Regions from separate parts of the Pseudazoarcus sp. NS36 genome, predicted to be linked through region 3. Evidence: predicted binding sites of a transcription regulator. Region 3 holds the regulator's gene; each other region holds the start of a gene.

Region 1 (4,363 bases), on a different contig from region 3:
TTCCATTTCGGGCGGTTTTGCGGTGGCCATTCAGTTCTCCGGTCGATTCTCGATGATTATGCTCGATCCCGGATGGCTGAAACGCCCGAATAAAAGGTGTGGTCGGCTTCAATTCGCGCTTCAGGCAAAGGTGTCGATGACACCGTTGCCGCTCCTTACCCACGAACTCGTTGCCGGTGCAGCGGCTACCCCGGACGTGCCGGCTTCACCACCGGCATGCCGGCCCCAGCCGCCACGTTGCTCGTTGCCGCCGCCGTCATGCGCACGCTGGTCTCCCGAAGTGCTGACATTGGTCTGGCCGAGGTTGATGCCGGCCTGCTGCAAAACTTCACGCAGGCGGGGCATGGCCTGTTCGAGCGCGTCGCGGGCGGCTTGCGTGGCCGCGACGAAGTGGGCAGTGGTCTGTTCGCCATTCACCTGGATCGAAACACCGAGTTTACCGAGACTTGGCGGAGTCAGCACGAGTTCCGCCTTGCTCTCGTTTCGACCGAGCATCCACGACACCTGATTGCCGATCTCGGTGGCCCAGCCGCGCTGGTTCGCCGGGGTGGTGACCTGCAATTGGGTCAGTTGCTGAATCTGCTGGCTCGCTTCGCCGCGCGCGGCAAAGGGCAGGCCGGCGCCCTGTAGTCCGGGGCTGGCTTCACCGCGCAAGCCGGCCAGCACCTGATCGGCAAAACTGCGGCCCGGGGCGGACTGGGTGGCCAGGGTCACGGCTTGCTGAATGGTGTTGTCGCGGCTGGATACGGCAATCGGCAGTTCCCCGCTGTCCTTGCCGGAGGTGCCGGGCAGGCTGAACTGGGGTGTGTTGCCGTGTGCCGCGTTGCCGCCCTTGCCTTTGCCGGCGTCGGCCGTCAGCGGGCCGACCGTGACAGCAGGGGCGTCGCCGTCGATCCGCGCGGCGCTGCGGCCGGTGGCCACGGCAAGTGCGGCAAGGATGGCGGCAATCTCTGCCGGTACGGCGGCAGGGGTTTCCTCTTCGGTGGCCGCTTGCTTGCCGCCTTGTTCGGCCGGCGCATCGCTCTTTGCGGTAGCTTCGGCCTCGCGGTTCGGCGCGGTTTCGGCCGGACGCTCGGCCGTCGTTTCCTGCGGCTGCTCAGCGTTCTGCTGCCGGCCTTCCTGCGGTCGGGCCGACTCGCTGCTGCGCTCGTTCTGGCGTGGCTGCGCGGATCGGGCGGGTTCCTGGCGTTCCGGTTCGCGGACGCGGTCGAGCGTTGCCTCAAAACTGGCATTGCCCGAAGGCTCCGGATTCGGCGTGGCCTGGAATAGCGCCGCCGGGTTCAGATCGGGCCTGGTGGCCCCGGCATGAATGGAAGTGTGTGCCATGTGCTCTGCTTCCTGGTTGATTCGTTCAACCGGATAGAGCAATCGGCGTGCCAGTTCGGGAGTGTGTGCTGCGATCGCGCCTGCTGCGGGCGGATGCCCGCATTACGCGGTCATTGATCGTCGGACGGTTCGCGCCGTGCGTAGCGGTTGGTGGTGTGTTCATCCGAAGCGCGTTGTTCAAGCTTGTTGAACTGCTGCTGTTCGCGTTCGAGGTGACGCTCGTGCAGGGTGTCGAAGGCCTTCAGGCGGTTGCGCTGGTTGACCCAGGCCTCCTTGCCGGCCGTGGTGCGGCGTTGGGACTGGTCGAGCAGGCTGCGCTGGATGTCGATGGCTTCGTCGATGCGTGCCATGAAGGCGCCGTAGTTGCGCAGCGTTTCCACGCCGAGTCCGTCGCTGACGGCATTGCGGAAGCGTTCGATGTATTCGCTGCGGTACTCCTGCAGCAGCTCGAGCTTGCGCGAGCCCTCCTGTTCATGCGCGATCAGTTTCCCGAGCTCGCCGGTAGCGGTCTCGAGGTGGCTGCGCGATTGATCCAGCAGGGGTTGGAGTACGAAGGGTCGGGACATGAGGTGCAATCAGTGCGCCAGCGTTGAAAGTCGTCGGCTACGAGTCAGTCTAATCCGCGCGCTGGCAATGTGCCATCGCCGGTCCTTACACCCCGGCGAGTTCCGGGAACAGGGCGGTGAGGCGGTCGCCGGCGCTCTTGAAGCTGTCCTGCTCGTCGATACGTTGCTGCAGATAGGCTTCCAGTCCGGGGTACATCGCCACGGCCTGGTCCAGCGTCGGATCGGCGCCGGGCTGGTAGGCGCCGACCGCGATCAGGTCGTGCGAGCGCTGATAGCGCGCGAACAGCTGTTTGAAGCGGCGTACGCGTGCCATGTGCGAATCAGGCACGAGGTTATGCATCACGCGCGAGATGGATTGCTCGATATCGATGGCCGGGTAGTGGCCCTGATCGGCCAGCGAGCGCGACAGCACGATGTGACCGTCGAGAATCGCGCGTGCGGAGTCCGCAATCGGGTCCTGCTGATCGTCGCCTTCGGCTAGCACGGTGTAGAAGGCCGTGATCGAACCGCCGCCCTCCGAGCCGTTGCCGGCGCGCTCGACCAGCGCCGGCAGGCGTGCAAACACGCTTGGCGGGTAGCCGCGCGTGACCGGAGGCTCGCCTACTGCCAGCGCGATTTCGCGCTGGGCCATGGCGTAGCGCGTGAGTGAATCCATGATCAGCAGAACCTGCTTGCCCTGATCGCGGAAGTGTTCGGCAATCGAGGTGGCGTAGGCCGCACCCTGCAGCCGCATCAGCGGGCTCGTGTCGGCCGGGGCAGCAACCACCACCGAGCGCGCCAGCCCTTTCTTGCCGAGGTTTTCCTCGATGAATTCCTTGACCTCGCGGCCGCGTTCGCCGATCAGGCCGACCACGATCACGTCGGCCACCGTGTAGCGCGCCATCATGCCGATCAGTACCGACTTGCCGACGCCAGAGCCGGCGAACAGGCCGATACGCTGGCCGCGGCCGACGGTGAGCAGCGAGTTGATGGCGCGGATGCCGACATCCAGCACGTTGCGGATCGGCGCGCGCGACAGCGGGTTGTATGAGCGACCCTGCAGCGAACGGGTGGTGTCGGCAGCAATGGCGCCGAGGCCGTCCAGCGGCCGGCCGGCGCCGTCGACGACGCGGCCGAGCAAGCCGTTGCCCACCGGCAGCCGCTTGGCGCGATCTGCGTTGCGGCGATGCACCGGTGAATTGCCGGTCAGCGAAACCGGCGGTGGCCCGACCTCGACCGGCCGCACCGGGGCGCCCGGGGCCAGACCCTGCACGTCATCGGTCGGCATCATGTACAGCCGGTCACCGTGAAAGCCGACTACCTCGGCTTCAACGGTGCCGCCGCCGAGTGCCTCGATCTCGCAACTGGCGCCGAGCGGCAGCTTGATGCCGGCCGCTTCCATGACCAGACCGTTGATGCGCGTCAGGCGGCCCGAAACGCGGATCGGGTCGATGGCGCCGACGCGGTCGGTGTGTTGTGACAGGAACTTGCGCCAGACGGCGGTGTGGTCACGCATCGTCTTCTGCCGCGCTTTGTTCGCCTCGGCCGATGCCTGCGAGTACGCGCTCCCAGCGCGTCGGCAGGGTGGCGTCGATGTCGCAACCGGTGGCTTCCAGACGGCAGCCGCCGCGCGCCACGGCGGCGTCCTCGATGAGGTGGTGATGGCCGGTTTCGAGCTGGTCGTCGAGGTGCGTGCGCACCAGCTTCACGTCCTCGGGGTTGAGATGGATGCGCACCTTGCCCTGCGGCACCTGTTGCAGCGCTTCGCGAACCACCGCGACCACGGTCTCGGGTGTGGCTTCCAAGGTGTCACCGACCATCTGGCGCGCCAGCGCGATGGCCAGCGTGGCGATTTCCTCGGCGACGTCGCCGCCGAGCTGGTCGAGTGCCCCGTCCATGGCGCGTACCAGCCGCGTGAGCTGGGCGGCTTCCGTCTGGGCTTTCTTCATGCCCTCGTCGAAGCCGGCCTTTTGGCCGTCGCTGCGGGCCTGCTCGTACATGGTTTCGATTTCTTCCGCGGTCGGCAGCTTGACCGGGGGCTCCGTGGGCTCCGGGGGCGCTGGCGTTTCGGCCGCCTTGGCTGCTTCGGGCGGTGCCGCCGTGGCTTCTTCGGCGGGCGGCTCTTCCTCGTTGTCGAAGGAGGGCGGTGTCCAGCGCTGATAGGCGCCAACTGCCTGATGACGTGTCACGCTCATGCGCTTGCCCCGTTATACGAAGGCATCGTCGCTGCCTCGGCCACTCATTGCCAGCTGGCCTTCCTCGACAAGACGACGCACGGTCTTGAGGATTTCCTTCTGCTCGGCCTCGACCTCGGACAGCCGCACCGGGCCGCGTGCCTCGAGATCCTCGCGCATCATCTCGCCGGCGCGTTGCGACATGTTGGTGAAGAACTTCTCGCGCAGCTCCTCGGACGAACCCTTCAGCGCGATGACCAGCGAATCCGACTGCACTTCGCGCAGCAGGGTCTGGATGCCGCGGTTGTCCAGGTCGAG
Region 2 (4,363 bases), on a different contig from region 3:
TTGTGCAGCGGCATGCCGACCAGCTTGCGATGGCTGATTGCGAAGAGGTTCTCCGCGCCGGCATTGAGGTAACGGATGATCCGCTGGTGGTCGGTCAGCACTACCGCGGAGGAGAGCAGATCCAGGCCCGCGAACGGGCCGTCGAGCTTGTGGTGTGAAGCGGTGTTCGGCATGTTTCCTCGCCTGATGTTTTGCTCAATCAAAGCAAAATCCAGGCCACGCGCCGAAACTCACCGCAAGCGGGAGAGCTCCCGCTGCAGGGATTCGATGTTGCGTTCGTGGAGTTCGATTTGATTGGTGTACTGCTGCAATCGTGCATTGCGCTTGGCACCGTTGATGCCGCCGCCCACGTTGCGCTCCTCGGGCGGAAAGGTTTCTTCCTGAACCTTGAACTCGGTGCGTGCTGCCGCAAGCGCTTCCTGCTCGTTCTTCAGTTCGTTCTGGAGGATTTCGCGGCGGGCGCTGTCGCGGGCCTTCTGGTCTTCCGACGAGACGCGCGGAAAGCTGCTCTGCGTGGTGGCCGGGCGTGGGGGTGCGGAGGATTCCGAAGGGGCTGCACGTGCCGGTACCGATGACACCGGCTGATCGCCGGTCATGGGCTGACAGCCGCGCACCAGCGTACGGTCGTTGGTGTAGGTCGTCCGACCGCGATCGTCTACGCACTTGTAGACGGTGGCCTGGGCTGCAGTGGAAATCAGCAGGCCGAGCAGTAACAGTGCTGTTCTGGTCATCAGGGTTCCGTGTGTTCGCCGCAGTTGCTGTGACGTGCGCGCTGGCCGAACGGTTCATCCGTCGAGGGCCCGGCGTGCCGCTTGCGGTCGAGTGCATCGGTACATGCATGACGATTAGAACCCATAAAAAAGGGACGGGCAATGCCCGTCCCTTTTGCTTACTGCCGAATCGCAGAAACGATCACAGGCTGTAGTACATGTCGAACTCGACCGGGTGGGTCGTGACGCGCAGACGGTTGACGTCCTCGGACTTGAGCTCGATGTAGGCATCGATGAAGTCGTTGGAGAACACGCCGCCACGGGTCAGGAACTCGCGGTCCTTGTCCAGTTCGGCCAGCGCCTGATCCAGGCTGAAGCACACGGTCGGGATCTGTGCGTCTTCTTCCGGCGGCAGGTCGTACAGGTTCTTGTCGGCCGGATCGCCCGGGTGGATCTTGTTCTGGATGCCGTCCAGGCCGGCCATCATCAGCGCGGCGAAGCACAGGTACGGGTTGGCAGCCGGATCCGGGAAGCGCGATTCAATACGACGACCCTTGGGGTTAGCGACGTACGGAATACGGATCGAAGCAGAACGGTTGCGTGCCGAGTAGGCCAGCTTGATCGGCGCTTCGTAGTGCGGCACGAGGCGCTTGTACGAGTTGGTCGACGGGTTGGTGATGGCGTTGAGCGCCTTGGCGTGCTTGATGATGCCGCCGATGTAGTACAGCGCGGTCTCGCTCAGGCCTGCATAGCCGTTGCCGGCGAACAGGTTCTGACCGTCTTTCCAGATCGACTGGTGCACGTGCATGCCCGAACCGTTGTCGCCAACGATCGGCTTCGGCATGAAGGTGGCGGTCTTGCCGTACTGGTGGGCCACGTTGTGCACGATGTACTTGAGCGCCTGCGTCCAGTCGGCGCGCTGGGTCAGCGTGCTGAACTTGGTGCCGATTTCGCACTGGCCGGCGTTGGCGACTTCGTGGTGATGCACTTCGACCGGGATGCCGACCGACTCGAGCGCCAGGCACATGGCAGCGCGGATATCGTTGAGCGAATCAACCGGCGGGACCGGGAAGTAACCGCCCTTGACCTTCGGACGGTGACCAGTGTTGCCGCCTTCGAACTTGTCGGCGGTGGACCAGGCAGCTTCTTCCGAGATGATCTTGCTGCTCACGCCCGACATGTCGACCGACCACTCGACCGAGTCGAAAATGAAGAATTCGGGTTCCGGGCCGAAGTAGGCGGTGTCACCGATGCCGGTGCTCTTCAGATAGGCCTCGGCACGCTTGGCGATCGAGCGCGGGTCGCGGTCGTAGCCCTTGCCGTCGGACGGCTCGATGACGTCGCAGGTCAGCACCAGCGTGGTTTCGTCATAGAACGGGTCGATGTAGGCCGAGCTGGCGTCCGGCATCAGGATCATGTCCGAAGCCTGGATGCCTTTCCAGCCGGCGATCGAGGAGCCGTCGAACGGGTGACCGTGCTCGAAGTGTTCTTCTTCGAACGCGGACACCGGCAGGCCGACGTGCTGTTCCTTGCCGCGGGTGTCGGTGAAACGGAGGTCAACGAAGCGGACTTCGTTTTCCTGAATCAGCTTCATGACTTCTTGAGAATTCATATCCACTCCTGGTGAAAAGATGCGAATCGGTGGGCGCGTTGTAACTTCCCCGCGTCCTTCAAAGCAGTTTGCGTGCCAGATTTCCTGCGTAGTGCGGTGTCATGCTGTCCCCGATGTCGTTGGTTTCGGGGATTCGCAAAAGCTCAATCTGCTGTGGCAGATACGCAAGATGGCGCTTGCGGCCAGCGGCGTCGAATCCATGAAGCCCGGAGCCGTGCCGGACTCCGTATGCACCATGATGATGCATCGCACGGAATAGTTTGCATCATCATGGTGCGCGCTGCACGAAAAAGGTGATTGAACGGTACTCCGGGTGCGTTTTCAGCCATTCGTCGATGCGGCATTTCAGTGCATCGGTATCCAGGTCAATCGCGCTGTCGGCATCGAGCAGCACCTCGGCTTCGACCCGCCCGCCGACATAATGCAGCAGCACCCGGATGGCTTGAGCCTGATCGTTGGCCAGGAGCTGGCCGATGACGTGCGTGACCTGCTCGCGGTCCGGCAGCTTGCCGGCGCTGGCGTTCTGCAGCAGGTGGTCATCTTCGGGGTCGATGTGTACGAGGATGTCACGCACCTCGGGGTGGGCTTTGCGGATGGCTGCATGCACGCTGTCCGATATGCGGTGGCCTTCGGATACCGAGATGTAGGGATCGACCATGATGTGGGTGTCGCACAGCACGCGGTCAGCCATGCGCCGGGTGCGCATGTCGTGACTGCCGACGACGCCCGGCGTTGCGCGGACCGTGCTGCGGATGCGTGCGACCTGGTCAGCCGGGAGGCCCGTGTCGATCAGCTCGCGCATGGCGCGCCAGCCCAGCCGCACACCGATGCGCAGGATCAGAAAGCCGACCAGGGCAGCGGCCAGCGGCTCAAGAAATGGGTAGCCGGCCAGACTGCCGCCAATGCCGACGGCCACGACCAGCGAGGATGCTGCGTCGGAGCGAGCGTGCCAGGCATTGGCTTCAAGCACCGGGGCCTTCAGGCGGCGGCTTGCGGCCAGTGTGAAACGGAACAGCCCTTCCTTGGCGAAGAGTGTGGCAACAGCCATGTACAGCGCGGCCATGTGCAGGGCCGGCGCCTCTTCCATGTGCTGCAGGCGATTGCCCGATGCGAGCAGGAAGCCCAGCCCAACGCCGCACAGCACCAGGCCAAGCAGCAGCGCTGCAGCGGTCTCGAAGCGACCGTGACCATAGGGATGGTCTGCGTCGGCCGGCTCGGCCCCCTGTCGGCCGGCGAACAGCACCAGCAGATCGGTGAACAGGTCGGAGAGCGTGTGCGCAGCGTCGGCGACGAGGCTGAAGGCGTTGGCAAATACACCGACCACGATTTGCCCGACGGCAAGCGCCATGTTGGTGCCTATGGCCACCAGGGTTGCGCGCTGAATGCCCCGGGAACGCTGGCCTTCGTGCGTCTGTGTGCGGTGCAGGGGGGAGGCGCTACGGGCCATGGTGGGCTCTTCGGCGTATAATTGCGGGTTTCGATTCTAGTCTGATCACGGTCATGGGCAAATTGAACGAAATCCTCGGTCTGGCGCGCGAACGCGCCGAACGTCTGGGCCTGCCGTATGCCGGAGCTCTCACGCCGACGGAAGCCTGGGAAGTGCTGCAACATGCGCCGGGCGCGAAACTCGTCGACGTGCGTACGCGGGCGGAGTGGGATTGGGTAGGGCGCGTGCCCGACGCGGTTGAAATCGAGTGGCTGAGTTATCCGGGCAGCGCTCCCAATCCGGTCTTTGCGCAGCAACTGCAGCGCGAAGTGGATTCCGAAGCGCTGGTCATGTTCCTGTGCCGCTCGGGCGGGCGATCGGACAAGGCAGCACGGCTGGCCGCCGAGTCCGGTTATGCCGAAGCCTACAATATCCTCGAAGGCTTTGAGGGCGATCGCGACGCCAACGGCCAGCGCAATCGTGTCGGTGGCTGGCGCCACGCAGGCTTGCCCTGGACTCAGGGCTGATCAGGCATCCGGGAAAATCATGACGCAAGCCATCATCCGCTTTGATCGTTTCAACCAGCTGCAGGACGACGAGGCGCAGGAGCGCATC
Region 3 (4,363 bases):
GCGCTTGAGCGCCGCCGGCGAGAGATTGGCCATCTTGTTGTAGGCGCCGCGAATCTTGAAGCTGAACACCGGCTGCATGTCCTCGCGCTTGAGCAGCAGCGAATTTCCGAGGCGGGCCGAGAGATTGTCGGCACGCTCAAGCGGGGTCTCGATGGCAACGTCGTAGACGTGCGCATTGAGGATTTTTTCGAGGTAATCCGGCGGGTTCTTCATGGGGGCGGGCAGCTAGGGTGTGGTGGCGCGAAGCGGTCGAGCGTAGCAGTGCGCATGCCGTCGCGGCAAGCTGCGTGTCAGCCCGGGTCGGCCTTGTCGGGGTCGGTTTCCATGATGCGCTGGTGGCGCGCAATGAACTCGGCCGTGGCGTCGATGCCGCGCAGCTTGAGGATGGTCGAGCGTACGGCCGCTTCAAGCAGCACGGCCAGGTTGCGCCCGGCCGCCACCGGCAGCACGCTGCGCGGAATCGGCACGCCCAGCACGTCCTGCGTTTCGAGGTTGAGCGGCAGGCGCTCGGGGTCGTGCCCCGTGACGCGCCGCTCCAGATGCACGATCAGACGCAGGCGCATTCTGCGACGGGCGGCGGTCTCGCCGAAGATGGTGCGGATGTTGAGAATGCCCAGCCCGCGCACTTCGAGAAAGTCCTGCAGCAGCTCCGGGCAGCGGCCTTCGAGTACCGACGGGGCAATGCGCGAAAACTCGGTGATGTCGTCGGCAACCAGGCCGTGACCGCGCGAGATCAGCTCCAGTGCGAGCTCCGATTTGCCGGTGCCGGAGTCGCCTGTGATCAACACGCCGATGCCCAGCACGTCCATGAACACGCCATGCAGTGACACCCGCTCGGCCAGCTCGCGTGCGATGTGACTGCGCAGCACGTCGATGACGCGCACGGACGGTTCCGGGGTGGTGAAGAGGGCGACATCGTGGGTGCGGCACAGGTCGCGAACGAGCGCGGGCAGTTCGCAGCCATCGGCCACAACAACTGCCGGCGGGCGTGCCGCGAAGACGTCCTGGAAGTGCTGCGTGATGCGATCGAGAGGCTGTTTTCGCGCCCAGGCCTGCTCGGCGCTGCCGATGACCTGCAGCCGTTCGGGGTGAATCAGATTGAGATGGCCGACCAGATCGGCAGCCCAGCTGCCGGGTTCGGTGACCGCGACCGGCCGATCCAGCGCGCCGGTGGCGTGGGAGAGTTGAAGCGCCTCGCCCTGGGCCTCAAACAGCTGCGCGACGCTGATCTGCCGCATGCGGTTCCCAGCCGGTGAACAGTGCGTGGATGGTGGCGCTGTCGGACGCGTCCTGCAGCTGGTCGCGGAAACCGGCGTCACTGAACATCTGCGCCAGTTCGGACAACAGTTGCAGGTGTTGCTCGTTGGCCTGCTCGGGCACCAGCAGCACAAACAGCATGCCCACCGGGCGGCTGTCCGGAGCGTCGAACTGGACGGGCTCGGACAGGCGGATGAAGGCACCAGCGGCTTTCTTCAGGCCCTTGATACGTCCGTGCGGAATCGCGATGCCCTGGCCGAGGCCGGTGGAACCGAGGCGTTCGCGCGCAAACAGGCTGTCGAACACGTCGCTGCGGCCAATGCCCTGGTTGTTCTCGAACAACAGGCCGGCCTGTTCGAATACGCGCTTCTTGCTGCTCGCTTCGAGGTCGATGACGACGTTTTCGGTGGGGAGAAGTTCGGCGATCAGACTCATTTCAGGACTTGCCGCGGGTCGCCGCACAGGATGCGGAGCGCGCGGATGGGCTGGGTTGCGGGGAGTGCGCCGGGCACCGGATGAAGGGCGCGATTATAAACACTCCCCGCGGTAAGTACAGGAACTATTGTGCGCTGCAGCGAGGGATTATTCCTCTTCGGCAGCGGCCTGATGCTTGAGTGCATCGTGGCCGTGATCCTGCACTTTCTGCTTGTGCTTGATGACCTGACGGTCGAGTTTGTCGGCCATGGCATCGATGGCGGCGTACAGGTCGGCGTCCTCGGCTTCGACGAAAAGGTCTTTGCCGCGGACGTGCAGCGTGACCTCGGCCTTCTGTACCAGCTTCTCGACGGAGAGGATGACGTTGATGCTGGTGACGTTGTCGAAGTGCCGGATGACGCGATCGATCTTGCCCGTGACGTGGTCGCGGATGGCCGGGGTGACTTCAACGTGATGTCCGGTGATGTTCAGATTCATGATCGCTCCTCGCGTCGTGAGTGGGGTCAGATCGACTTTCGTTGACTGACGGGTGGAATGTTCAGCGATTCGCGGTACTTGGCGATCGTACGGCGGGCAACGACGATGCCCTGTTGCCCGAGCAGATCCGTGATGCGCGAATCGGAGAGGGGTTTCTTCTTGTCCTCGGCCTCGACCAGCTGGCGGATCAGGGCGCGTATCGCGGTCGACGATGCAGCTCCGCCGGTATCCGTGGAAACATGGCTGCCGAAGAAGTATTTCAGTTCGAACACGCCGCGTGGCGTGGACATGTACTTCTGCGTGGTCACCCGCGAGATGGTCGACTCGTGCAGTTCGAGCTCGTCCGCGATCTCTCGCAGGGTCAGCGGCCGCATTGCCACGTCTCCATATTCAAAGAACTGGCGCTGCTGGTCAACGATTGCCTGCGATACGCGCAGGATGGTGTCGAAGCGCTGCTGCACGTTCTTGATCAGCCAGCGCGCTTCCTGCAGCTGTCCCGCCAGTGCGCCGGCCGATCCGCGGTTTTGTTGCAGGATGCTGGCGTAGAGCTGATTTACGCGCAGTTTCGGCATGGCTTCGCCGTTGAGACTGGCGACCCATCGGTTGCGCAGCTTGCGCACCACCACGTCGGGCACGATGTAGCCGGTGTCGTCGGCGCCGTACTGCAGGCCGGGATGCGGGTTGAGGCTGCAGATCAGTGCCTGCGCCTCGCGCAGTGCGTCCTCGCTGCAGCCGGTGGCGCGGCGGATGCGCACGAAGTTGCGCTCGGCCAGCAATTCGAGGTGTTCGCGCACGATGATCAGGGCAAGGTCGCGCGTTGCGCTGGCCGGCAGCGCGCGCAGTTGAAGCGCCAGACATTCGGACGGCGTGCGCGCCGCGATGCCGGCCGGCTCCAGGCTCTGCACCTGATTCAAGGCAATCTGCAGGTCGTCGAGTTCGATCTCGAAGTCTTCGGGGATGACTTCGATGAGCTCTTCCAGCGACTGGTGCAGGTAACCGTCGTCGTCCAGCGCCTCGATGATGAAGCGTGCCAGCAGGCGGTCGCGGTCACTCATCGGCGACAGGCTGATCTGGCTGTTGAGGTGGTCGCGCAGGCTGATCGAGGCGGCCTGGATGTCCTGGTAGTCGCGGTCGTCCTCGTCGTCACGGCTGCGCGAGCCGCCGCTGCCCCAGTCGCCCGAGGCTTCGGCGAAATCCATCGGCGAGCTGTCGGTTTCGGGGGCGTCTCGCTCGGCCGCTTCCTGCGGGGTGTCGGCGCTGGTCGTGGTTTCGCCGGAGACTTCGCCGCGCGGCGGAGGCGGTGGCGTCTCGTCGCCGTCTTCGCGTTCGAGCAGCGGATTGTCGGCGAGGAAGCGTTCGATCTCCTGATTCAGCTCGATCGTCGACAGTTGCAGCAGCTTGATTGACTGCTGCAACTGCGGTGTCAGCGTGAGGGACTGAGAGAGCTTGAGCTGGAGGGATTGCTTCATCTTGCTGCCGGCAGCATTTACAGCCGGAAATGCTCCCCGAGATAGACCTGACGCACGCGCTCGTCGTCGATGATCTCTTCGGGCTTGCCGCCCGCGAGCACCGTGCCGTCGCTGAGGATGTAGGCGTGGTCGCAGATGCCCAGCGTCTCGCGCACGTTGTGGTCGGTGATCAGCACGCCGATGCCGCGTTCCTTGAGGTAACGGATGATTTTCTGGATGTCGAGCACGGCAATTGGGTCGACGCCGGCAAAGGGTTCGTCGAGCAGGATCAGCCGCGGACTGGTGGCCAAGGCGCGGGCAATCTCGCAGCGTCGGCGCTCGCCGCCCGACAGCGAGACGGCCATGTTGTCGGCCAGGTGGGAGATGCCGAGCTCTTCGAGCAGCTCGCCCAGCCGAAGGTCGATTGCGGCGCGCTCCAGCCCCTGCAACTCGAGCACGGCCCGTACGTTGTCGGCCACGCTGAGGCGGCGGAACACGCTCATTTCCTGCGGCAGGTAAGACATGCCCATGCGCGCGCGGGTGTGGATCGGGTCGTGTGTCAGGTCGTTGCCGTCGAGCCGGATGCTGCCGGCATCACAGCTCACCAGGCCGACGATCATGTAGAAGCAGGTGGTCTTGCCGGCGCCGTTCGGGCCCAGCAGGCCGACGACTTCGCCAGCCCCGACTTCCAGGCTGACATCGCGCACGACTTCGCGCGATTTGTAGCTTTTGCGCAGCCCCGACAC

The links. The regulator sigma-54, encoded in region 3, starts transcription at its own class of promoters, with help from an activator protein. The targets are predictions, from matches to a motif close to TGGCACGCTTNCTGCTNA.
Region 1: the regulator sigma-54 is predicted to act here: its motif matches at 1,362-1,379, upstream of AC6H0R_RS04385 (flagellar hook-length control protein FliK).
Region 2: the regulator sigma-54 is predicted to act here: its motif matches at 2,383-2,400, upstream of glnA (type I glutamate--ammonia ligase).

What each region holds. Positions count from the first base shown of each region.
Region 1 is NZ_BAAKJA010000002.1:263,436-267,798, reverse strand. Features, by position in the region: gene AC6H0R_RS04390 (flagellar basal body-associated FliL family protein) at 1-30, opposite strand, end outside; gene AC6H0R_RS04385 (flagellar hook-length control protein FliK) at 121-1,326, opposite strand; gene fliJ (flagellar export protein FliJ) at 1,437-1,892, opposite strand; gene fliI (flagellar protein export ATPase FliI) at 1,978-3,387, opposite strand; gene AC6H0R_RS04370 (flagellar assembly protein FliH) at 3,380-4,066, opposite strand; gene fliG (flagellar motor switch protein FliG) at 4,079-4,363, opposite strand, start outside.
Region 2 is NZ_BAAKJA010000006.1:14,206-18,568, forward strand. Features, by position in the region: gene glnL (nitrogen regulation protein NR(II)) at 1-173, opposite strand, end outside; gene AC6H0R_RS10360 (DUF4124 domain-containing protein) at 231-731, opposite strand; gene glnA (type I glutamate--ammonia ligase) at 913-2,322, opposite strand; gene AC6H0R_RS10370 (cation diffusion facilitator family transporter) at 2,591-3,769, opposite strand; gene AC6H0R_RS10375 (rhodanese-like domain-containing protein) at 3,823-4,275, shown strand; gene nadA (quinolinate synthase NadA) at 4,295-4,363, shown strand, end outside.
Region 3 is NZ_BAAKJA010000009.1:71,908-76,270, reverse strand. Features, by position in the region: gene ilvA (threonine ammonia-lyase, biosynthetic) at 1-213, opposite strand, end outside; gene hprK (HPr(Ser) kinase/phosphatase) at 291-1,238, opposite strand; gene ptsN (PTS IIA-like nitrogen regulatory protein PtsN) at 1,207-1,692, opposite strand; gene hpf (ribosome hibernation-promoting factor, HPF/YfiA family) at 1,840-2,169, opposite strand; gene AC6H0R_RS14290 (RNA polymerase factor sigma-54) at 2,196-3,638, opposite strand; gene lptB (LPS export ABC transporter ATP-binding protein) at 3,656-4,363, opposite strand, start outside.